3 regions of the Rhodococcus sp. NPDC057297 genome follow, and region 3 is predicted to be linked to each of the others. Evidence: riboswitches for the same ligand, from Rfam matches in the RefSeq annotation. Region 3 holds a riboswitch; each other region holds the start of a gene.

Region 1 (7,520 bases), on a different contig from region 3:
ACGCGTTGACCGGTTGTGCGGCGGAACGGCCGGAGCAGGCCCGGTGGAAGTGGACTCCGGTGTAGCGATTACGTTCATTTTCCCTTACCTCACAGTTGTTCTGGGCAGGACTTGGAGCGACGACACGCGTGTGCGTGCGCCGTGAGTGAATGTGGTTCTCGTGTGGGACCGGGCAGGGTTCAGTTCTGCGGAAGGCACACCCGGATGTGGCACCCCGGTGATCTGTCCAGGACTTCTATGGTGCCGCCGTGCAGTTCGGTCGCCCACCGGGCGATCGCCAGACCGAGTCCGGTTCCGCCGCCTGTGGCACCACCTCTGGTGAACCGATCGAACACCGAAAAACGTTCGGAGGGTGAGATTCCCGGACCGTCGTCGGACACCTCGATCCTGACCCCTTCCGATGCCGGCTTCGCGGACACTGTGACGGAGGAGCCTGGAGGGGAATGCTCGACGGCATTGCTCAGCAGATTCGTCACGATCTGCTGCACTCGTGACCGGTCGGCGGATATCTGCAGCTGGTGCGGCGTCACCACGACGCGCACCCGCCCGTACTCCGACGCCACCGCGACGAGGAAGTCGTGCACACCGAATCTTTCCGGCCGCAGTGGGAGCACTCCCCCTTCGAGCCGGGACAGATCCAGCAACTCGGTCACCAGGTCACCGAGCTTCTCCGTTTGACGCAGTGCCACGTTCAGCGTTGCAGGATCGGGCTCGCTCACGCCGTCGACCATGTTCTCCAGCACCGCACGAAGTGCCGCGATCGGCGTCTTGAGTTCGTGGGAGACGTTTCCGATAAGCTCACGCCTGTACGTGTCGGCGGCTTCGAGATCAGCGGACATCGTGTTGAAAGCCTCGGCGAGTTGGCCGACCTCGTCACGCGAGCTCGCACGCACCCGCGTCGTATAGTCCCCTCGTGCCATTGCGCGGGCCGCGGCCGTCATCTCTCGCAGCGGTGAAGTCATACCGTGCGCCACCAATTGCGTTGCTGCGATGGACACCACGAGCGCGGCCAGCAGCGTGTAGCGGAACTGCCAGCTCGCACCGATCCAGAACGTCACGCTGGCCAACAGCAGAACGATCCCCACGATCAGAGCAACCTTTAGTTTGAACGACGTCAGCGAGTCCAGCGGTCGCGGCAATCGGACAAGCGGGATCGGAGCCCTCATCGTGGAGTCTCCAGCGCGTACCCGACGCCGTGAACGGTGCGGATCAGCGTGCCGCCGAGCTTGCGGCGCAACGCTTTCACATGACTGTCCACGGTCCGACTGCTGGCAGAATCCTCCCAACCCCACAGTTCGGCGAGGAGGGTGTCGCGGGCGACCGCAGCGCCGGGTCGAGCCGACAGGAATGCAAGGATGTCGAATTCGGTTCGGGTGAGGTGAATTTCACCGTCGGGTCCGCTCACGCGTCGCGCATCGTGGTCGATTCGAAACGCGCCGAGCGTCATCGCCGCCGTCGCCGTCGATACCGCGGTGGTGCGTTCGGCGCGACGAAGGAGTGCGTGCACCCGCGCGACGACCTCGCGCATACTGAACGGCTTGGAGAGATAGTCGTCGGCGCCGACGCCGAGTCCGACGAGCATGTCGGTCTCGTCCGACTTCGCGGTCAGCATCAGCACCGGAATCGGACGGTCCGCCTGGATCCGTCGGCACACCTCCAGGCCGTCGAAACCCGGCAGCATGACGTCCAGAACCACGACGTCCGGCTTCTCGCGGGCACAGACCTCGACCGCCGACGGTCCGTCGTGCGCCGTCACCACGCCGAAACCTTCGCCGCGGAGTCGTGCGGCCAACGCGTCGGAGATCGTGGGTTCGTCGTCGACGACCAGCACTGTGCGGTTCATGATGTCGACCCTAGAGCCCGAACATGGAGGAGTCCGTCGGGAAATGTGGAGGTTCGGTGAAGATCCGTCGGGCCGCGTGAGCGACGCGGGACGCGGCTCGATGCGCCCACATTAGGGTCGGCTACCCTTACGGATCTGAACGAGGCCCGACAGAACTCGAGCCACGTCACTCCCCCTCCGAAAGGCACCCTCATGGCCGAATCCACGCGACTGCTCCGGTGGGCCGCCGCCGCGGCTGCTGCAGCACTTCTGCTGTCCGCTTGCTCGAGTTCGTCCGGCGACACAACGAGCACTCCCACCAGCGGCGCGGAGTCGAGCGGCGCGTTTCCGGTGACCGTCGACCACGCCTTCGGCGAGACGACGGTGGAATCGGAACCGCAACGCGTCGTCTCCGTGGGTTACACAGAGCAGGACACCCTTCTCGCCCTCGGCGTCACTCCCGTCGGAATCACCGAGTGGTACGGCGAGCAGCCGTACGCCACCTGGCCGTGGGCACAGGACGCGCTCGGCGACGCACAGCCAGAGGTGCTGGACAATTCCGACGGATTTCAGTACGAGCGAATCGCCGCGTTGGACCCCGATCTGATCATCGGTACGAACGCGGGTCTCGACCAGGAGACCTACTCGAAGCTCAGTGAGATCGCCCCCACCATTGCTCAGTCCGGTGAGTACACCGGATTTTTCGAACCGTGGGATGTTCAAGCTCGCAGCATCGGCACCGCTGTCGGTAAGAAGGACGACGTCGACAATCTCATCTCGGGCGTCGACGAGAAGTTCGCGTCCGCGAGGTCCGAGCACCCGGAGTTCGAGGGAACCAAGGCGATTTTCCTTCAGAACGCCTTCTACGACGGCGACGCCATCGCCTATCAGAACGGCTTGAGCACGGATTTTCTGACCGACCTCGGGTTCGCCGTGCCGTCGGACATCGATGAATACGCACCTGCGGACGGCAGCGGCCAGGCATACATTCCGCTCGAGAACCTGTCGGTCCTGGATTCGGCCGACGTGCTGCTGTGGGCCACCGAGAAGCCCGAAGATCGCACCGCACTCGAGCAGGAGCAGGTGTATCGGAACCTCGAGCGGGTGAAAGAGAACAAGCTCGTGTTCACCGATGACGTCACAGCAGGCGCGATCTACTTCACCAGCGTCCTGAGCCTGCCGTACGTGATCGACAAGTTGGTCCCGGCCTTCGCCGGCACGCTCGCGGGGGACGGCGCAGCCACCACCACGAGCTGAACGATCTCGGCCTGGATCAAGCAGCGCGAGCGTCGGTCCGACGCTGCATCCACATCGCGGTGGACAGAACGGCGAGACCTGCGACGGCCAGGATCGCACCTGCAGCCGCGGGCGCCGTGTAGCCGAAACCGGCGGCGATGACGGCACCACCGAGCGCAGCACCGATTGCATTGGCGAGGTTGAACGCCGCGTGATTGAGCGACGCCGCCAGTGTCTGAGCGTCCTCGGCGACGTCCATCAACCGGGTCTGCAGTCCGGGGATCACCGACGAGCCCGACGCGCCGATCAGGAACACCAGGATCAACGCGCTGATCGGGTTGTGTGCGGCCAGAACGAACGCAGCCAGGAACACGGCCATCGATGCCAGCCCGAAGAACGTTCCCCTCAGCTTGAAGCGGTCCGCGAGCCATCCGCCGAAGTAGTTGCCGGCTACCATGCCGAGGCCGTAGATCATCAGCGCGACCGGCACCAGAGTGCGTGCCAGTCCCGCGACGTCGGTCAGCGTCGACGAGATGTAGGTGTACACGGCGAACATGCCACCGAAGCCGACCATGCCGACGAACAGCGTCATCCACACCTGGCTTCGGCGAAGTGCACCGAGCTCGGTGATCGGATTGGTGGTCGGCATGCCGTCGAGACGAGGCATCCACATGATCAAGGCTGCGACGGTGAGGGCACCGATCACGCCCACGACGGCGAACGCACTGCGCCAGCCGAGGAGTTGCCCCAGCCAGGTGGCTGCGGGAACACCGACGACGTTGGCGATCGAGAGTCCCATCATGACCATGGCGACCGCTTTGGCCCGCTTGCCCGGCTCGGCAAGATGCGCCGCGACGAGAGCCGCGATGCCGAAGTAGGCACCGTGAGGCAAGCCGGCAACGAACCTGGATGCGACCAGTTCGTTGAAACTGGGAGCGAACACGGTGCCGAGGTTGCCCAGGGTGAACGCCACCATCAGAGCGATCAACAGTGCTCGACGCGGAACCCGCGCGGCCAGGGTTGCAATCGCAGGCGCCCCGACGACGACGCCGAGGGCGTACGCGGAGATCATGTGACCGGCCGACGGCTCCGAGATTCCCATGCTCGACGCCACGTCGGGAAGCAGACCCATCGACGCGAACTCGGTGGTCCCGATGCCGAACCCACCGATGGACAGGGCGAACATCGCGAACCGCCGCCGTGTGGAGTGCGGACGGTTACTGGTACTCAGACCGTGCGACACCTTCGAACGCACGGCGCCGACATTTCTGGCGAGGGCGGAATCGGTGACAGACACGGCACTACGACCTTTCGGGTTTTCGGAATCGATCAAGAAGATAAAGGACGAACTCAGTCGGCAACGTCCGAGGCATCGATTCTCATCCCCCGCACAAGCAAATTTCGAATCCTCGGGCGGTGATTGTGCTCACGCCCTAGTCCAATGAACATTCCGCAGGCGGGTTGTGCCCGGACTCCTTGTTTCCCGAATTCGATCGCACCGCTAGGATTCACGCCAGGTCATGAGTGCCAGCATCGAGCCCCGGCTTGCTGGCCGGCAACCCTCCAACCGCGGTGGGGTGCCCCGGGTGAGAAGACCTGGTTAGTCGGCTGCGCGCACGCGTGGCCGTCGAGCAAGCGCGGGCCCGCCACGGTGATGTCACATGATGTCGGCGGGCCCACTGACCGGGACTGTCCGATGCGTCGGCGGCCCCAGGAAGAGGTTGATCATGTGTTGTTGTACCGATACGCCCCGCCCCGGCTCTTCCGACCAGAGCCGATTCGAAACCTGATCATCCTTCGAAGACGGAGTTATCACTCACATGACCGACAACACCCCTGACGTCGTGGACGCCACCGGCGCCCCCATCGAAGACCCCACTGCTTCGTGGGCATTCGAGACCAAGCAGATTCACACGGGTCAGACCCCGGACGGTGCGACCAACGCGCGCGCTCTGCCCATCTACCAGACCACGTCGTACACGTTCGACAACACCGATCACGCCGCCGCGCTGTTCGGGCTGGCAGAACCGGGCAACATCTACACCCGCATCATCAACCCCACCCAGGACGTGGTCGAGCAGCGCATCGCTGCTCTCGAGGGCGGGGTCGCCGCCTTGCTCCTGGCTTCCGGTCAGGCGGCCGAGACGTTCGCGATCCTCAACCTCGCGGAAGCGGGCGACCACATCGTCTCCAGCCCGCGTCTGTACGGCGGAACGTACAACCTGTTTCATTACACGCTCCCGAAGTTCGGCGTGCAGGTCACGTTCGTCGAGGATCCGGACGATCTGGAGCAGTGGCGCGCAGCCATCACGCCGAACACCAAAGCGTTCTACGGCGAGACCATCTCCAACCCGAAGAACGACATCCTCGACATCCCCGGCATCTCCGCGGTGGCGCACGAGAGCGGGATTCCGCTCATCGTCGACAACACCGTCGCGACGCCGTATCTCATTCAGCCGCTGAAGCACGGCGCGGACATCGTCGTGCACTCGGCGACGAAGTACCTCGGTGGGCACGGCACCGCCATTGCGGGCGTCATCGTCGACGGTGGCACCTTCGATTGGACGCAGGGACGCCACACCAACTTCACGACCGCCGACCCCAGCTACCACGGCGTCGTGTTCGCGGACCTCGGCGCTCCGGCGTTCGCGCTCAAGGCCCGCGTCCAGTTGCTGCGTGATGTCGGTGCGGCTGTGTCTCCGTTCAACGCGTTCCTCATCAGCCAGGGGTTGGAGACGCTGAGCCTGCGCATCGAACGTCACGTCGAGAACGCACAGAAGGTGGCGGCGTTCCTCGAAGCGCGGGACGAGGTGGAGTCCATCAACTATGCGGGCCTGAAGTCGTCGCCGTGGTACCGCCGCGGCCAGGAACTCGCCCCGAAAGGGCAGGGCGCCATCATCGCGTTCGAGCTGAAGGGAGGCGTCGACGCCGGCAAGAAGTTCGTCAACGCGCTGAGCCTCCACAGCCATGTGGCTAACATCGGTGATGTGCGTTCACTTGTCATTCACCCCGCCTCGACCACACATTCGCAGTTGACGCCGGAGGAGCAATTGGCCTCGGGCGTCACTCCGGGCCTGGTCAGGCTCGCTGTTGGCATCGAGGGGATCGACGACATTCTCGCCGATCTCGAAACCGGATTCGCAGCGGCGGCATCTTGACCATCGGCTCCGTGCACGACGTCCGTCCGGCCGCGGGATTCCCGCCGCCGGACGGACGGCTCGGCAGTATCGACATCGGCCCGCTCGATCTCGAGAGCGGTGCCTCGCTCCCCCAAGTGAGCGTTGCGGTGCAGCGCTGGGGTGAGCTCGCACCCGGACGCGACAACGTGGTTCTCGTCGAGCACGCTCTCACCGGCGATTCGCATGTCAGCGGACCCGCCGACACGGATCATGCGTTACCTGGCTGGTGGAACGGGATGGTCGGACCCGGCGCACCGATCGACACCGACGAGTGGTGCGTCGTCGCATCGAACGTCCTCGGTGGCTGTGGCGGAACGACGGGCCCCAGCTCGCTTGCCGAGGACGGTAAGCCCTACGGCAGCCGATTCCCCGGCATCTCCATTCGCGACCAGGTTGCGGCCGAGGTCGCGCTCGCGGATGCACTCGGCATCCAACGCTTTGCTGCCGTCGTCGGCGGTTCCATGGGCGGCATGCGCACTCTGGAGTGGATAGTCGGCCATCCCGAGCGTGTCGGCGCCGCTCTGGTACTCGCCGTCGGCGCCCGCGCCACCGCGGATCAGATCGGCACGCAGACCACTCAGATGGAAGCGATCGCGTCGGATCCGGACTGGCAGGGCGGTGATTACCACGGCACGTCACGATCCCCTCGCGCTGGACTGAAGATCGCTCGGCGCATCGCGCACCTGACGTATCGCACCGAGAGCGAGCTCGACCTCAGGTTCGAGAACAACCCTCAGGGCGACGAAAACCCCTGGAACGGTGGCCGGTACGCCATCGACAGCTACCTTCAGCACCAGGCCAACAAGTTGGCCGACAGGTTCGACGCCGGCACCTACGTGTTGCTCAGCGAAGCGATGAACCGGCACGACATCGGTCGCGGACGAGGAGGGGTCGACGCCGCGCTGGCGCTGGCCACCGTGCCGACCATCGTCGGCGGTGTGGATTCCGACCGGTTGTATCCGCTGCGTCAGCAGAAGGAAATCGCGCGCGGTCTACCGGAGTGCCGTGGACTCGAAGTCATTCAATCCCGAGACGGTCACGACGGCTTTCTCACCGAAGCCGGGGCCGTCGCGAAGCTGCTCGGCGAGACGATGCAGCACGCACGCGCCGCTCGCAGGGTCTGAGCTCACGAGTCGACCGACTCGGTGCGGTGCTCAGTCCGTACCGAGTGGGTCGATCGAGGACGACAGGAAGACAATGGCGCCGCCCACCAGCGCAAGGGCGGACACATCGAAGCCACGGCTTCGTACCGCGAGCAGCCCCACGCGGTTTTCGGGAACGCA
Region 2 (7,520 bases), on a different contig from region 3:
ATACCCCGCGCTGCAGGCCGCTCTGATCATGGTCGGCAGTTCGATTCTGATGGCGGTGACGTCTGCGTTCGGATGGAGGGTCGTAGCGAAGTTCGGCCGGAGTGCCGTGGTCGGTGCGATCGTGCTCGAACTGTTCGTGGTGGCCGGCTACATCGGCGTGATCGCATACCTGCCCCGGGGTGCGACGGTACCGGCGTTCGTCGTGCTCGCGGTGTTGTCCGGCGTGGCAAGTGGATTCGTGGACGCACCGAATCGCGCGATGACGCTCGAGTACTCGCCTCCCCAGGCCAACGGCGTCGCGGCCGGATTTCTGCAACTGTCCCAACGACTTTCGGCAACAATTTCCCTCGCCGCGGTGCCGGGTATCTACCTGGGGGTGCTCGCGGCCGACGACACCGACTTCGGGCGTGCGGCAGGCCTCGGACTCGGGGTCAGTGGCATGATGCTGATCGGGTCTCTCGTATGTGCAGTGACGGACAGCAGGCGTAGAGCTGATCGGAGACAGCAGTGACACGAACAGAAGCGACACGAACTGAAGTGAGCCAGAAGGCCTCGGTGACACCGAAGTTCTCGTGGTTTCTCCCGACGGGCGGTGACGACGAACGTCTGGGTGGCGCGTCGCACGGAGTCGGCATCGGGGCCACCGGAGTCGTCGTTGCGGACACCGGCCACCGGGAGGCGTCGCTCGACTACCTCACGCAGGTCGCGCAGACCGTCGATCGGCTGGGTTTTCACGCGGTTCTGACGCCGACGGGTGCGCACTGCGAGGACGCGTGGCTGGTGACGTCAGCGCTGATTTCGGCGACGAAGAATCTGAAGTTCCTGGTGGCTTTTCGTCCCGGTGCCGTGGCGCCTGTCCTGTCCGCGCAGATGGTGAGCACGTTCCAACGATTGTCGGCCGGACGTGCGTTGTTGAATGTCGTCGTCGGTGGAGACGACGCCGAGCAGCGAGCGTACGGCGACACGCTGGACAAGCAGTCGCGGTACCGTCGAGCGCAGGAGTTCCTCCAGATCGCGCGAGCCGTGGGCGACGGCGAGGCAGTCTCGGTGCACAGTGAGTTCTACGAGGTGGACCGGCCTGCAGGTGGATTCGGCGGGTACGCATCTACTCCGCTGCCCGAGGTGTACCTGGGCGGGTCCTCGCCGGAGGCGATCGACGTCGCAGCCTCCGAGGCGGACGTGTTTCTCACCTGGGGAGAACCGCCCGCGCAGGTCGCGGACAAGCTCGCCGCGGTCAAGGCCGCCGCGAGGGAGAAGGGGCGGAGCATTCGCGGCGGGATTCGCCTGCACGTGGTGACGAGGGAAACCAGTGAGGAGGCGTGGCAGGTCGCGGAGAATCTGATCTCGGGTGTCGACGACGAACTCGTTGCGCGGCGCCAGAAAGCGTTGCGCAGCATCGGATCCGAAGGGCAGCGGCGAATGCTGGATCTGCACGGTGGGGACCGAACGAAGCTTGTGGTCGGACCCAATCTGTGGGCCGGTTTCGGGCTGGTCCGCGGCGGAGCGGGCACGGCCCTCGTCGGGAGCCACGACGAGGTGGCCGAGCGAATCCGCGAGTACGTCGGCGTCGGGATCGAGGAGTTCATCTTCTCCGGCTATCCGCACCTCGAGGAGGCCGAGCACTTCGGGGAAGTACTGCGCAAGAACTTCACCTAGTTTGCCGGTAGGAAACCTACCCAATTGGCGTGACCCGCCTGCGTCGTCGTAGACTCGTCGGCGAAACACCATCCAGAGCGACCGAGAGACCTGGCTCCATGACGTCGCAGCAACCCCCCGCGGGGTGAAACACGCGGGTGAGGGTGCTACCGCCGGGACCGATGGAGGAACGATGAACAGCACGCAGCACAGCGAGGGCTTCGTCACGGCCTGGGGCCGTATTCACGTGGATCTGTGCCGGTTGTCCGGCTCGATCTGTCGCCGCTGAGTTTCAACTCGGACTGCACGCTCTTCATCCCTTTCCGCCTGGTTCGGCGCGGCGATCTCGCGCGCGTCGATGGCGTCCTATCAAGATCCGGAGTATCTCGGTGTCTTCACGTTCAGTTTTTGCAGGTGTCAGCGCTGTCGCTGCCCTGAGTATCGTGCTCACAGCTTGTGGCGGTGGCGGGGCATCCACCGCGGCCGACGCCGGTGAGCCCACCGCCGGTGGCACTCTGCGCTACGGACTGTCGGGGGCTCCCACCTGCTCGGACCCCGCTCAGTCGGGAACCAACCAGACGATCTACGTAGTCAGGCAGGTCGTCGACTCGCTGACGGATCAGGACCCGGAGACGGGCGAGATCACTCCCTGGCTCGCAGAGAGCTGGGAAGTCGCACCCGACGCGTCGTCGTTCACGTTCACGCTGAAGGACGGTGTCACGTTCAGCGACGGCACACCGGTCGACGCGGAGGCGGTGAAGGCCAATTTCGACTCGATCGTGAACATCCTGACCACGGCCAAGTCGCCGCTCGGTGGTAGCTACCTGTCGGGTTACCAGGGCACCACTGTCGTCGACCCGCTCACTGCGCAGGTCGACTTCGACGGCCCGAACGCACAGTTCCTGCAGGCGACGTCGACGGCGCAGTTGGGCCTTCAGGCGCTGTCCACCGTCGCCAAGCCTGCCGAGGAACGGTGCGACGGCTCCAACGTCGGCAGCGGGCCGTTCACCTACGCCGATTATCAGCAGGACAGGTCGGTCACGTTGGCCAAGCGCACCGGGTACGACTGGGGCTCGGACGTGTTCGGACACGAGGGCGAGGCATACCTCGACACGATCGAGTTCACCGTCGTACCCGAGTCGGGTGTGCGTACCGGCAGCTTGTCCTCCAACCAGCTCGACGCCATCTCCGACGCGCTTCCTCAGGACGCGCCGCAGATCGAGGCCACCGGAGGGCAGATTCTGACGACGTCCAACCCGGGCACACCGTTCGGCTTCCAACCCAACGTCACTCGCGGGGTGCTGCAGGATCCCGAGGTCCGTAAGGCGCTGGTGCCGGCGATCAACCGTCAGGAACTGATCGACACCATTCTCGGACCCGACTTCAAGGTCGCGACGAGCACGCTGGCCAGCAAGACCCCCGGTTACACGGAGTTGGCGGACGTCACGTACGACCCGGAGAAGGCGAAATCGATTCTCGACGCAGCAGGCTGGGTGCCCGGTGCCGACGGAATCCGCGAGAAGGACGGCCAGAAGCTCTCGTTCAAGGTCATGTTCAGCGCGGTGTTCGCCGGTAATCAGGCGATCCTCGAACTGACGCAGCAGCAGCTTCGCGACGTCGGAGTGGATCTGCAGCTCGAGCTCGTTTCCAATTCCGAGGCCACGGCGCGTCAGGGGACGAAGGACTACGACTCGACGTACTACAACAGCACCCGCGCCGACGGCGACATCCTGCGTACGTCCTTCGCCGTGGACGGGCGAAACCTCAACGCCCGCGGACCGATTCCCGACCTCGACGCCTCGCTCGACGAGGAGTTGGCCACCACCGACACCGCTGCCAGGAACGAGATCATCGCTACCGCGCAGCAGCAGGTTCTCGACAACGGACTGTGGATTCCGACGATCGAACTGTCGCAGGCCATCGGTGCCGGACCGAACGTGCAGGACCTGAAGTTCGAGGCGTCGGCCCGGCTGCAGTTCTTCGACACCTGGCTGAGCGGACAATAACCATGATTCGTTATCTCGCACTGCGCGTCGTGCAGGCCGTCCTCGTTCTCTGGGCGGCGTTCACGATCTCGTTCATCGTGCTGTTCCTTCTGCCGTCGGACCCCGTCAGCATCGCCGCCGACTCGGCGGGGTCCGGTACGCCCGTCGACGCGGCGGCCATCGCCGAGTTGCAGGCGCGATACGGACTGGATCAGCCGGTGTGGGTGCAGTACTGGAACTCTCTGAGCGGTGCAGTGCGAGGTGACTTCGGGTTTTCCATCGCCACCGGTCAGAAGGTCACGACGGCCATCCTCGACGCACTGCCGAGCACCCTGGCGTTGGCGACGACCGCGCTGGTGCTGTCGCTGATCTTCGGCGGATCGGTTGCCTTCCTGGCCACCTACACGCGTGTCCAGTGGCTGCGTACCCTTCTGTTCTCCATCCCGCCGTTGGGCGTCGCGGTGCCGACCTTCTGGGTCGGGCTGCTTCTGCTGCAGGTGTTCTCGTTCCAACTCAGGATCTTCCCCGCGTTCGGTGACCAGGGAGCGTCGTCGCTCGTGCTGCCTGCGATCACGCTCGCGTTGCCGACGGGTGCCGTGATCGCTCAGGTTCTCGCCACATCGATGACCACGACCTGGAAGCAACCGTTCGTCGAATCTGCCCGCGCCAAGGGAGTGTCACGTCTGCGAGTACAGACCAAGCACGTCGTGCGGCTGTCCTCGATTCCGGCCTTCACCATCGCGGGTGTACTCGTCGGCAACCTGCTCGCCGGATCGGTCGTCGTGGAGACGGTCTTCTCCAGGGCCGGTGTCGGCAGGTTGACTCAGACGTCCGTTCTGGCGCAGGACATTCCTGTGGTACAGGGCATCGTCGTTCTGACGTCGCTGGTGTTCGTTCTGGTCAACCTGCTGGTCGACCTGTTCTATCCGTTGATCGACCCTCGGATCGTGTCCGAGTACAAGCAGTCCGCTCCCGCGAAGGAGAAGGCACATGTCTGACATCCTGACCCGCGTCGAGACGGTCGCCACCGCTGAACCCGTCGTCCCGAAGCCGAACCCTGTTCGTCGTAGACCGCGTGTGCGGTCACTGGTGAAGAACATCTGGCTGGCGCTGTCGGTCGTCGTACTGGTTCTCGCCGTCGGCTTCGCATTGTTTCCCTCGCTCTTCGCCAGTGGGGACCCTCTGAAGGGAACGCCTGCGGACAAATTGCAAGGGCCGAGCGCGGCGCACTGGTTCGGAACCGACAACATCGGACGTGACCTCTACACCCGCGTCGTCCACGGTGCCGGGTTGTCGCTCACCGCAACGTTGTTCGCGGTCGCGATTGCACTCGTGGCCGGATCGCTGATCGGTCTGCTCGCAGGCGCCGTCGGCGGCGTCGTCGACGCGATCCTGATGCGCATCGTCGACGTGTTGCTGTCGATTCCAGCACTTCTTCTCTCGCTGGCGTTGGTCACGGCGCTCGGGTTCGGTACACGCAACGTCGCCATCGCTGTCGGTGTCTCCCTCGTCGCGAACTTCGCGCGCGTCATGCGCTCCGAAGTGCTGCGTGTGCGGCAGTCGCTGTACGTCGAAGCCGCCTACGCCTCCGGCGTCCGGTGGTACGACGTGTTCGGGCGCCACATTCTCCGCAACTCCTACGGACCGGTCATCGCCCTTGCCGCAGTGGAATTCGGCCAGGCGGTGCTGGCGGTGTCCGCCCTCAGTTTCCTCGGATTCGGCGCTGTTCCACCGACACCCGAGTGGGGATCGTTGATCTCCGAGGGCCGGAGTTTCCTGGCCACCGCATGGTGGATGACCACACTGCCCGGCCTGGTGATCGTGGCCGTCGTCCTGTCGGCGCACCGCGTCGGCCACGCAATCGAGGGAGGCACACGATGAGCCCCATTCTGGAAGTCGAGAACCTCCAGGTGGACTACGGCAACGGTGCCGCGGTCCGAGGAGTGTCGCTGACAGTCGAGCGCGGCGAAGTGGTGGCGGTGGTGGGTGAGTCCGGATCGGGCAAATCGACGACGGCACACGCGATCATCGGTCTGCTTCCCGGCGCGGGTCGCATCACTTCCGGCGAAGTCCGCTTCGACGGCAAGCGGATCGACGATGCCTCCGAGAAGGTGCTGGACCGCCTGCGCGGGGCTCACATCGGTCTGGTTCCCCAGGACCCGACGACGTCGCTCAACCCGGTCATCCGAGTCGGTGAGCAGGTGGCCGAGGTGCTCCGCGTGCACGGGCTGGCCACCAAGCGGTCGGCGAAGCTCGAAGCGATCAGGATCCTCACCGAGGCCGGGATCGACAACCCCGAGGTGCGGGCCCAGCAGTACCCGCAGGATCTCTCGGGCGGTCAGCGTCAACGCGTTCTCATCGGCATCGCACTGGCATGCACGCCCGAGCTCGTGATCGCCGACGAGCCCACGTCCGCGCTCGACGTCACCGTGCAGCGCCGCATCCTCGACCACCTGGACGCCCGTATCGCCGAGACGGGGACGGCCGTTCTGCTCATCACGCACGACCTCGGGGTCGCTGCCGACCGCGCCGACCGGCTCGTCGTCATGAGCAAGGGTGACATCGTCGAGACCGGGCGTACCTCCGAAGTTCTCGCGAACCCGAAGCACGAGTACACGAGGTCGCTGCTGGCAGCCGCACCCAGCCTGGGGACGGCACTGCGGCCGGCCAGGCCGTCGACGACACCGATTCTGACGGCCACCGAGGTGTCCAAGACGTTCCGAATCGGACGGCAGGAGTGGAGCCTGCGGAACGACCCGAAAGGCGGTGTGCACCTCGATGCGGTGAAGGCTGCGTCGTTGACGGTCGAACGTGGGCGGACACTGTCGCTCGTGGGGGAGTCCGGATCCGGCAAGTCGACGTTGGCGCGCATCACCATCGGGTTGGAGAAGCCGACGTCCGGGCGCGTCGAGTTCGACGGGACCGAGGTGACGGGCTTGCGTGGCTCGCGGCTTCGTGATCTTCGCCGACGCGTTCAGATCGTGTACCAGAACCCCTACGCCTCGCTCAACCCGAAACTGACCGTCGAGCAGATCATCGAGGAACCACTCGACGCGTTCAAGGTCGGGACGAGTGCCGAGCGTTCGGCGCGGACCGCGGAGCTGTTGAATCGAGTCGCGTTGCCTGCCGACTACTCCCGGCGCAAACCCGCGGAACTGTCCGGCGGGCAACGCCAGCGCGTTGCGATCGCGCGAGCGCTGGCACTCAGGCCGGACCTGGTGGTTCTGGACGAACCGGTGTCCGCACTCGACGTCTCGGTGCAGGCTCAGATTCTGGACCTTCTCGACGAGTTGCAGACCGGACTGGACCTGAGCTACCTGTTCATCTCGCACGACCTCGCCGTCGTGCGGCAGATCAGCGACACCGTCGCGGTGATGCAATCCGGGACGATCGTCGAATACGGGCCGACGGCACAGATATTCGATTCGCCACAGCGTGAGTACACCCGTGAGTTGCTGGCGGCCATTCCCGGCAACTCGCGCCCGAGAAGTCACGACAAGGAGACCGCAGGTGCCCGATAAGTTCTTGATCGCCGTCGAACTGCGCGGAGCCGGAATTCACCCGCATGCCTGGCGGCGGGAGGATTCTCGCGCCGAGGAACTGTTCACCGCGCAGTACTGGACCGATCACATCGAGGCGGCCGACCGCGCAGGGATCGACATCGCGTTCCTCCCCGACGCATTCGCGCTTCAGAGCGGTGATGGCGTCGAACTGGGCAGGATCGAGGCGGCGGCGATCGCCGCACGGGCTGCCGCGGGCACCCGCTCGATCGGCCTCGTCCCGACGGTGACCGTCACGCACACCGAGCCGTTCCACGTGTCGAAGCAGATCGCGAGCATCGACTACGCATCGTCGGGTCGCGCAGGCTGGGAAGTCGCTGTCTCGCAGGACGCCGACGAA
Region 3 (7,520 bases):
GTGCGCGTAGATCAGCGATTGTGTCGTCAGCGCCCTCGATGTCAGAGGCGTCGCGCGCGAGAACCGCGGCAACCGATCCGAGCGGGACGCCGTTGGTCGCGAGCCAGCGAATGCGCATGAGTCGAACGACATCGTTCATCGTGTACTCGCGGTAGCCGTTCCCGCGCCGTTGAGGCTCGGCGAGCAGACCGAGGCGGTGGTAGTGACGCACCGTTCTCGGTGTGGTGTCGGCCGCGGTAGCGAGTTGCCCTATCTGCATGCCTTCAGTCTCAACCATGACCTAGCGTCAAGGTCAATGCCTGAAATCTGCCGCCCCACCCTGAGCCCACACACCACAACGCCCACCGGCGCTCACGTAGTTTCAACCGGACCGACGCGTTGACCGGTTGAGACCAAGCTGCGCGTCCGCGCCAACTGCCGCTATCTCGGCCCTTCGACCTCAATTCCTGCGGCATTTGCCTTGTCGACGTCATGGGTCGAAGTGAAGAACATGTTGAAGACAACCTTCATCTCTTCGACGACGTCGATATGACTCTGCAACACGTCGACCATGTTGTTCTCGCCGCCCACAGCCTTTTTGGCAAAAATGTCCTGCAGTTGAAGGCCCATATCGAAGTCACCCCAGCCGGTAACGTTCCTGAGATCCCTCGCAGTCTTTTGGTGCCCCTTCAATTTTGCGATGTACTTGTCGCACGCTTCGTAGCAGGCGTGGGCAGCTTCCTCGTTCAGATACAACTGATTGTTGTCTGCAGCAACAGCCAGGGCCTTCCAATAGGTGACCGGTTCTCCAGGATTACTCATCGAGCCCCCTACTTCGGTGCGGCCGGAACCGCAAACTCCAGATCGTTGACGTGCCTCTCGACTACTTCGCAGGCATCCACGCCGTCGTCCATCTCATACAGCGCAGTGAACACCACAACGCCTGGCGGGACATCGATAGCGATCTTGCAGTCTCTGAGCGCCTTACCGAACTCGGTAACGTACATGTAGCCATCGCGACCACCGATTGTTAGATCACGGCCGTCACGATTAGAGGGGTCGGCACGGGCTTCGTCGAGCGTGTGCTCAATCGATGACATCACGCTCAGTCCGTAAGGCGAATTCGCGCCTCCTGGAGCACTGAACACGCACCGCGCCCAGTCCGGAACCTCGATACTGCGACCCCACCCTTCCTGACGGGTGGAGTTGTCCAACCCAGTTGCGTCCACCGCTTCTGGGGTGATGCTGCACGGATCCCAGCGTTCAGCAGCGACGGGACTGCCCTCGATACCCCCATTGCATCCGGCAAGCAGTGCCGCTACAGCCATCGATGCCGCTATTCGTGTACGCACCCGACCCCCTCGATCACGTCGATCAACAGGTTAGACGCAACAACCATCGAAATGGTTCCAGTCAGGCGCCACCAACAGGTCGGCCGGGGGGTTCTCTCTCATCGATCAGTTCGCCGACGATCGTTAACGAGCCGGTTCTGCCCTTGGGGCACCCCAGTCGATGGAGGCGGCAATGCCGGTAGGTCGACACAGATCGTCTCTCGCACACCCTGTCGCTACACGCTCACGTTGCATCCAGTGCGAGAAATCGGAGTACGAGCGTTAGGCCACGACCATCGCTGCGCGTCCGCGCCAACTGCCGCTATCTCGGCCCTTCGACCTCAATTCCTGCGGCATTTGCCTTGTCGACGTCACGGGTCGAAGTGAAGAACTTGTTGAAGACAACCTTCATTTCTTCGACGACGTCGATATGACTCTGCAACACGTCGACCATGTTGTTCTCGCCGCCTTCGGCTTTGTCGGCGAAAACCTTCTGCAGATGAAGTCCCATATCGAAGTCACCCCAGCCCGTCAGATCCCGAAGGTCCCGGGCAGTGTCCTGGTGTGCCCGTAGTCTCTCGATGTATTTTTCGCAGGACTCGTAACACGCCTGTGCCGCCTCGGAATTCAGGTACAGCTGATTGTTGTCAGCAGCTAGAGCTAGCGCCTGCCAGTATGTTGTTGGTTCGTCACTACTCATTTAGCCCCCCCTACTTGGACGCGGCAGGAACCGCGGACTCTAAATCTTCGACATGCATGGCTACCACCTCGCACGCGTCCACACCGTCTGCTTTGTTGTACAGCGCTTTGAAGACCACCACCCCCCGCGGCACCTCGACAGCGATCTGGCAGTCACGGATCGCGTCACCGAACTCAGTCCTGAACATGTAGGCGTCGCGCCCACCGATGAATAGATCGCGGCCATCCAAGTTGGTCGATTTTGCCCGAGCCTCAGCGATCGTGTGGTCCGTCGAAGACAGCACGCTCAATCCATAGCGCGAGTCGGCGCCACCTGGCGCCCGGAATACACATCTACCCCAGTCCGGGACTTCGATGCCCCTGCCCCACCCTGCTTCGCGGTACTCAGGATCCAAGCCCGTTGCCGCGACTGCCGACTGTTCGATGCTGCACGGATCCCAACGTTCAGCAGCCACGGGACTGCCCTCGACACCCCCACCGCATCCGGCAAGGAGAGCCAACAAAGCCACCTGCGCCGCTATCCGTCTACGCACCCGACCCCCTCGATCACGTCGATCAACAGGTTAGACGCATCGACCATCGAAACGGTTCCACTTGACCGCAGTGCGGTGACCTACAGGTCGGCCGGTCGTGCGAGGGATCTGACTGTCGACTCGGATGCTCGATACCCTGCCTCGTACATCCATGGCCAGTCGGCGAAATCCTCCGGGTCGACGACGAGGGACTCGATCCCGCCGTTGCCGAGCCGTTTCGGCCGGTTCGCCGGGTGGGACGGGAAGTCCTCGATCAGGTACTCACGCTGAAGACTTTGACGAAAGATCAGCCACGTCTCGGGAGTGAAGCCAACAGCTTCCGCCCTCTTGGCAAGATCTATCCACGCGTCGATGTTGGTGTAGCCACCGTCGAGGATGTGTTGCCTCGTCGCGATCATCGCGAAGGTTCCGTACCAGATCGGCGGGTAGTCGAGCAGGGTTCGGCACCACCGTCGCCTGCGTTCCGGCGGGATCGGGTTCCACTTCGCTTGTGCCTCAGCAAGTCCGAATGGATCAGACATGACTCACCTCGTCCCGGAGGTTCGGTACCTCCATCGACTTGCTCGCCGACGGTCGTCGGTCGAGCCGGTTCTTCCCCTGGGGCACCCCTGTCGATGGAAACGGGGTTGCCGGACAGTCGGCCAGGTACCGCGTGACTGCCACTCTTGAACCTGCATCCGACGATACTCGCCTTGGTCGTCGACCGACCAGCACTACCTCGTCGTCCGACGCGTGCGCTGAATGAACCGTCTCGAACCGATCATGTTCGACGTCGACCTACGGCACGAAGGGAATACCGTTTAGCAACGGTAGTACGAACAGACCTTGCAGCGACGATGCATGATTCGAGCCACGCCCGAACGGTTCCTCCCTGCAGTGTGACACCCAGCGAAGGGCCGCATCCCCGTCGAGGTGAATGAGGATGCGGCCCTTCGTTGGACAGAACTTCAGATCAGCCCAGCAGTTGCTGCATGGTGTCGATTTCTTGCTGCTGCGTGTCGACGATCGTGCGGGCCATCTGCTGCGCGTCCGGGTTGGATCCGTTCGCGATCTCGGCTTGCGCCATCTCGATCGCACCGGTGTGGTGAGCGATCATCATCGTCAACCACTGCCGATCGAACTCCGCACCCGTCAGGCCGGCCAACGCATCCATGTCCTGTTGGGTCATCATGCCCATTCCCGAGCCGTGATCCATGCCGCCCATGGTGCCCATGTCCCCCGAGGGTGCGGGCTGACCCCACTCGGCCAGCCAGCTCGTCAGCTGGTCCATCTCGGGCTGCTGCGCGGCAGCGATCGCCGACGCCAACGCCTGCACGTCCGGGTTGTCGCTACGGCCTTGCACCATCTCCGCCATCTCGACTGCCTGTGCGTGGTGTGGATACATCATCCGCGCAAACATCACGTCGGCATCGTTGAACTGAGCCGACGCACTCGCCGGCATCGACGACATAGTCGCGGACGACATCGACGTCATCGAATGCTCGTCCATCGATGAATCGGTCGAGGTGTCACTACAGCCGCTCAGCAGGAACGCGCCGACGGTGGCAGCGGCGATCGAGGCGGCAATCTTGGTATGCATGTGAAACTCCTTGCAAGAGTGAGTAGAACAGGGAATCAGATCCGCCGGTAGACGCTCGTCGACCGGGCTCCCTGTCACACTCGCAAGGTCACCGATTTGTCCAACACCCACAATGTCCACGGAGGAGCTCGCTCCTGAGTCGAGTCGACGCCCATGTGGCGCCACTCGGTCGATATCGGCGACAGGTCGATCTCACCGCTCGTCGCCGGGTCGGTCAGCGCAGACCACGACACCGTGGTGCCCATGCAGGGGTGCATCATCTGATGCGCCGACGGGCAGTCATGCTCGCCGAATGCGACAGGAACCGAGCCGTCGACGGCGTCCGACGCCACCATCGAGCCATGATCGCCGATCATCGATCCAGACGCCGACAGAACCGGCGTCACAGAATGCATCAGCAGCACCCCGAACACCACCAGGGCAATCAGAAGTCCAGTCGAGGCTGCGCCCCGTCCACGGAAGCCGACTGACTGCATGCCATCGACGATAGCAACATATACCCCCAGGGGGTAGCCCCGCCGGGCGGAATCCGCAGACCACTGGACAGCAAACCAGTCGACAACCGGGCACAGTTCGCCGTTCGCGTGACCTACTGACGCATCGTCCATCTACTGGGGCCGCTTGGGAATGCAGCGCAGTTCATCTCCGTCCTCGACGTGTGCGCTCGGCGAAACGGTCGAGTGCATCGAGGATCTCATCCGCTTGCCAGACGCGGTTTCGTCGCCCCTTCGAGGTCTGATGGAGAACTTCCGCGCCGACGAGTCGATCGATGGCCCGCTGAGCAGCCATGTCGCTGACACCGAATGTCCTTTGCACGAAGGCGTTGTCGATTACCGGTTGTGCAATCAGAGCGTCGAGGAGGCTCCACACAACCGATTCACGACGCGCAACCACGCCGGCGCCGAACCGGTCACGCACACCGGCGAGTTCGTCGACCAGCATCCTTCCGTTGGATACAGCTGCGAACGCCGCGGCATTCAGCCGGCGAACGATCGGTTCGACATCGCCCTGTCGGTACAAGTCGAGACTCGCAAAATACGACGCAGTATCGGCCAGCAGACCCGCGGACAGCGGAACCGTGACGCGTTCGACCACGTCTGCCCGACGGAGCATTGTATGTACCAACGACCTGCCGGTACGACCGTTGCCGTCGGTGAACGGGTGGATGGTCTCGAACTGCGCGTGCGCGACGGCCACCTGAGGAAGGACGGGCAGATCAGCTCTCGACGCGAACACGAAGAGGTCGTCCAAACAGGCCCCGAGTCGATCGTGATGCGGCGGAACGAATGCGGCGTGGTGGGGCCCGAAATCGGAGCCACCGATCCAGACCTGCTGAGTTCGCCATTGCCCTGCGTCGGGATCGCCCGCAGGCTCCATCAGTGCCCTGTGCATGGCCAGTACCGATCCGGCAGACACCGTCGAACTCGCTGCCAGTGCGGCCTCCATCGCACGCACGTTGCCGCTGACGATCGATGCGTTGCGACTGGTGGGTGAACCCAGCTCGGCCAGCGCGAGGGACCGCGCGCCGACCGTGAGGTTTTCGATCTGTGACGAGGCCGCACTCTCGGATCTGAGCAAGATCGAACTCATCGGCGCTAACTCGGTCGACGAGCCGAGACGCTGCGATGCGTACTCGTCGAATCGGACGATTTCACGCAGCGCGTCCTCGGATTCGGCCGCGACTTCATCGGTGAGTCGGAGTTCCAGATCGGCGATCCGCGGAGGCACTGCAGCCCTGTAGTCACCTGCATGCAGCTTGCGCTGTGTCCTGGAGGCAGCAGCGGCCGACGATTGCCATGGCCGATCTTCGTACTCGACGGCGGCCAGGCCGCTGTTCGAATCATTGGCCATCATGCAACCATACCAAACCTTAAATGACTATCGTTTGGTATGGGCCATGGTCATCCTTAGGCGGTTGACCGACTTCGGCCTCCTACACCATGCGCCTCAGCAGCGGGACCACCTCTGCTGAGATGCGGTTGCACACGGCCTGACGACGCGAAGAAACCACCGGGATGATCAGTACAGCATCCGCAACGGACGCGGCTTCGATATCGGCGACGAGGCCGGCCAGCCCGCTCGACGTTCCGACGTAACGAACCGTCTTGGTTGCGCCGGTCGAGGACGAAGCCAATTCCTTTCGTGCCGTGCGTGCGTCCTCGGCGATGTGCGTTTCCAACTCGAGAACGACGGCAACACTCGTCGCATCTTCTCCCTCGGTTCCGAGTTCACGTCGTATCCGCGTGCGCATCGACTGGGCTTGGCCGAGGTCGTCGGCTCGAATGAACACGGTCTTGGCCGGCGGAGATCCCGTGAGCCACACGTGGTCTTCAACGTCCGCCGTCGCGGACACGTCGAGGCACACATGGATTGTCGATGACTCGTGCTCGTCCGACTCCACTCCCGACGAACTCGCCATTTGGCTGGTCATGGCTGTGACGCGGCAAACTCTGCTGCAGCAGCTACGACGTCGGTTGCGAACGTTCCGAGTGTCACCGTGGTTGCGCCGCCGTCGACCGGGATGACGGTGCCGTTGACGTAGGCCGCCATGTCGCTGGCGAGGAAGGTAGCGACCGAGGCAATGTCGTCGGGAAACCCGACCCGACGCGAGGGCTGTCCGGGTCCGAGTCGCGCGGCCAGGAAGTCGGTGAACTGCTCGGATTTCGCGGGCTCGACGCCGAAGGTGCGGGCCATGATGGGAGTCATGATGATTCCGGGCGCGATGGCGTTCGATCGAATCCCGCTGGGGCCCAGTTCCGCGGCGGCCTGTCGCACCAGCCCTACGACGGCATGCTTGGCTGCGGTGTATCCGACGGTGCTCCAGCCACCTTGAATCGCTGCAGCACTGGCCGTGGAGATGATGCTGCCTGGAGTTCCTTGGGCGATGAACCGGCGCGCAGCATGCTTGTGTCCGAGCAACACCGATCGTGTCAGGAGAGCTGCGGTTCGGTCGAATCCATCGGGATCTGCGTCGATGATCGATGACGGGTCACCCTGTGCACCAGCGTTGTTCACCATGATGTCCAGCGATCCGAAAGTATCTGCAGCCAAAGCGACTGCCGCGGCGATGTCGGACTCGGTGGTGACATCGACGTGTGCGTAGACGGCGTGCTCCCCGAGCTCTGCAGCCAGGGCAGCTCCGGCATCGTCGTCGATATCGGTGAGAACGATCTGCGCGCCCTCGTCGACGAACCGAGATGCGATACCCCGTCCGATGCCACTCGCGGCTCCGGTGATGACGGCGACTTTGCCTGAAAGAAGAGTGGACACCACGAATCCTTTGTCCGTCGAATAAATTGCAGCACCTGACCGAGCTGACGCTAGCAACGGAAGAGTGTGTCCAGTAGTCCTCGAAAGAGGACTACTGGACACGTTCGAAAGCCCCGTCACGCTCGAGCC

What was found. Region 3 has a riboswitch for S-adenosylmethionine ahead of ACFULT_RS21335 (mandelate racemase/muconate lactonizing protein). Riboswitches for the same ligand answer to the same signal wherever they lie in the genome.
Region 1: it holds a riboswitch for S-adenosylmethionine, as region 3 does, so the genes downstream of both, ACFULT_RS23250 (bifunctional o-acetylhomoserine/o-acetylserine sulfhydrylase) here and ACFULT_RS21335 (mandelate racemase/muconate lactonizing protein) in region 3, are expected to answer to the same signal.
Region 2: it holds a riboswitch for S-adenosylmethionine, as region 3 does, so the genes downstream of both, ACFULT_RS12190 (putative leader peptide) here and ACFULT_RS21335 (mandelate racemase/muconate lactonizing protein) in region 3, are expected to answer to the same signal.

The regions. Positions count from the first base shown of each region.
Region 1 is NZ_JBHUZE010000010.1:4,162-11,681, reverse strand. It holds gene ACFULT_RS23275 (DUF4153 domain-containing protein) at 1-78, opposite strand, end outside; gene ACFULT_RS23270 (HAMP domain-containing sensor histidine kinase) at 180-1,166, opposite strand; gene ACFULT_RS23265 (response regulator transcription factor) at 1,163-1,843, opposite strand; gene ACFULT_RS23260 (iron-siderophore ABC transporter substrate-binding protein) at 2,036-3,079, shown strand; gene ACFULT_RS23255 (MFS transporter) at 3,096-4,244, opposite strand; SAM riboswitch class IV at 4,575-4,702, shown strand; gene ACFULT_RS23250 (bifunctional o-acetylhomoserine/o-acetylserine sulfhydrylase) at 4,879-6,216, shown strand; gene ACFULT_RS23245 (homoserine O-acetyltransferase) at 6,213-7,361, shown strand; gene ACFULT_RS23240 (DUF3017 domain-containing protein) at 7,392-7,520, opposite strand, start outside.
Region 2 is NZ_JBHUZE010000003.1:462,480-469,999, forward strand. It holds gene ACFULT_RS12180 (MFS transporter) at 1-511, shown strand, start outside; gene ACFULT_RS12185 (LLM class flavin-dependent oxidoreductase) at 556-1,656, shown strand; SAM riboswitch class I at 1,722-1,824, shown strand; gene ACFULT_RS12190 (putative leader peptide) at 1,829-1,924, shown strand; gene ACFULT_RS12195 (ABC transporter substrate-binding protein) at 2,025-3,641, shown strand; gene ACFULT_RS12200 (ABC transporter permease) at 3,644-4,618, shown strand; gene ACFULT_RS12205 (ABC transporter permease) at 4,611-5,501, shown strand; gene ACFULT_RS12210 (ABC transporter ATP-binding protein) at 5,498-7,141, shown strand; gene ACFULT_RS12215 (LLM class flavin-dependent oxidoreductase) at 7,131-7,520, shown strand, end outside.
Region 3 is NZ_JBHUZE010000008.1:157,125-164,644, reverse strand. It holds gene ACFULT_RS21360 (MerR family transcriptional regulator) at 1-259, opposite strand, end outside; gene ACFULT_RS21355 (hypothetical protein) at 421-801, opposite strand; gene ACFULT_RS21350 (DUF3558 family protein) at 810-1,307, opposite strand; gene ACFULT_RS21345 (hypothetical protein) at 1,633-2,010, opposite strand; gene ACFULT_RS21340 (DUF3558 family protein) at 2,021-2,464, opposite strand; gene ACFULT_RS21335 (mandelate racemase/muconate lactonizing protein) at 2,623-3,063, opposite strand; SAM riboswitch class IV at 3,093-3,213, opposite strand; gene ACFULT_RS21330 (DUF305 domain-containing protein) at 3,495-4,121, opposite strand; gene ACFULT_RS21325 (DUF6153 family protein) at 4,196-4,597, opposite strand; gene ACFULT_RS21320 (Fic family protein) at 4,761-5,972, opposite strand; gene ACFULT_RS21315 (hypothetical protein) at 6,055-6,552, opposite strand; gene ACFULT_RS21310 (SDR family NAD(P)-dependent oxidoreductase) at 6,549-7,391, opposite strand.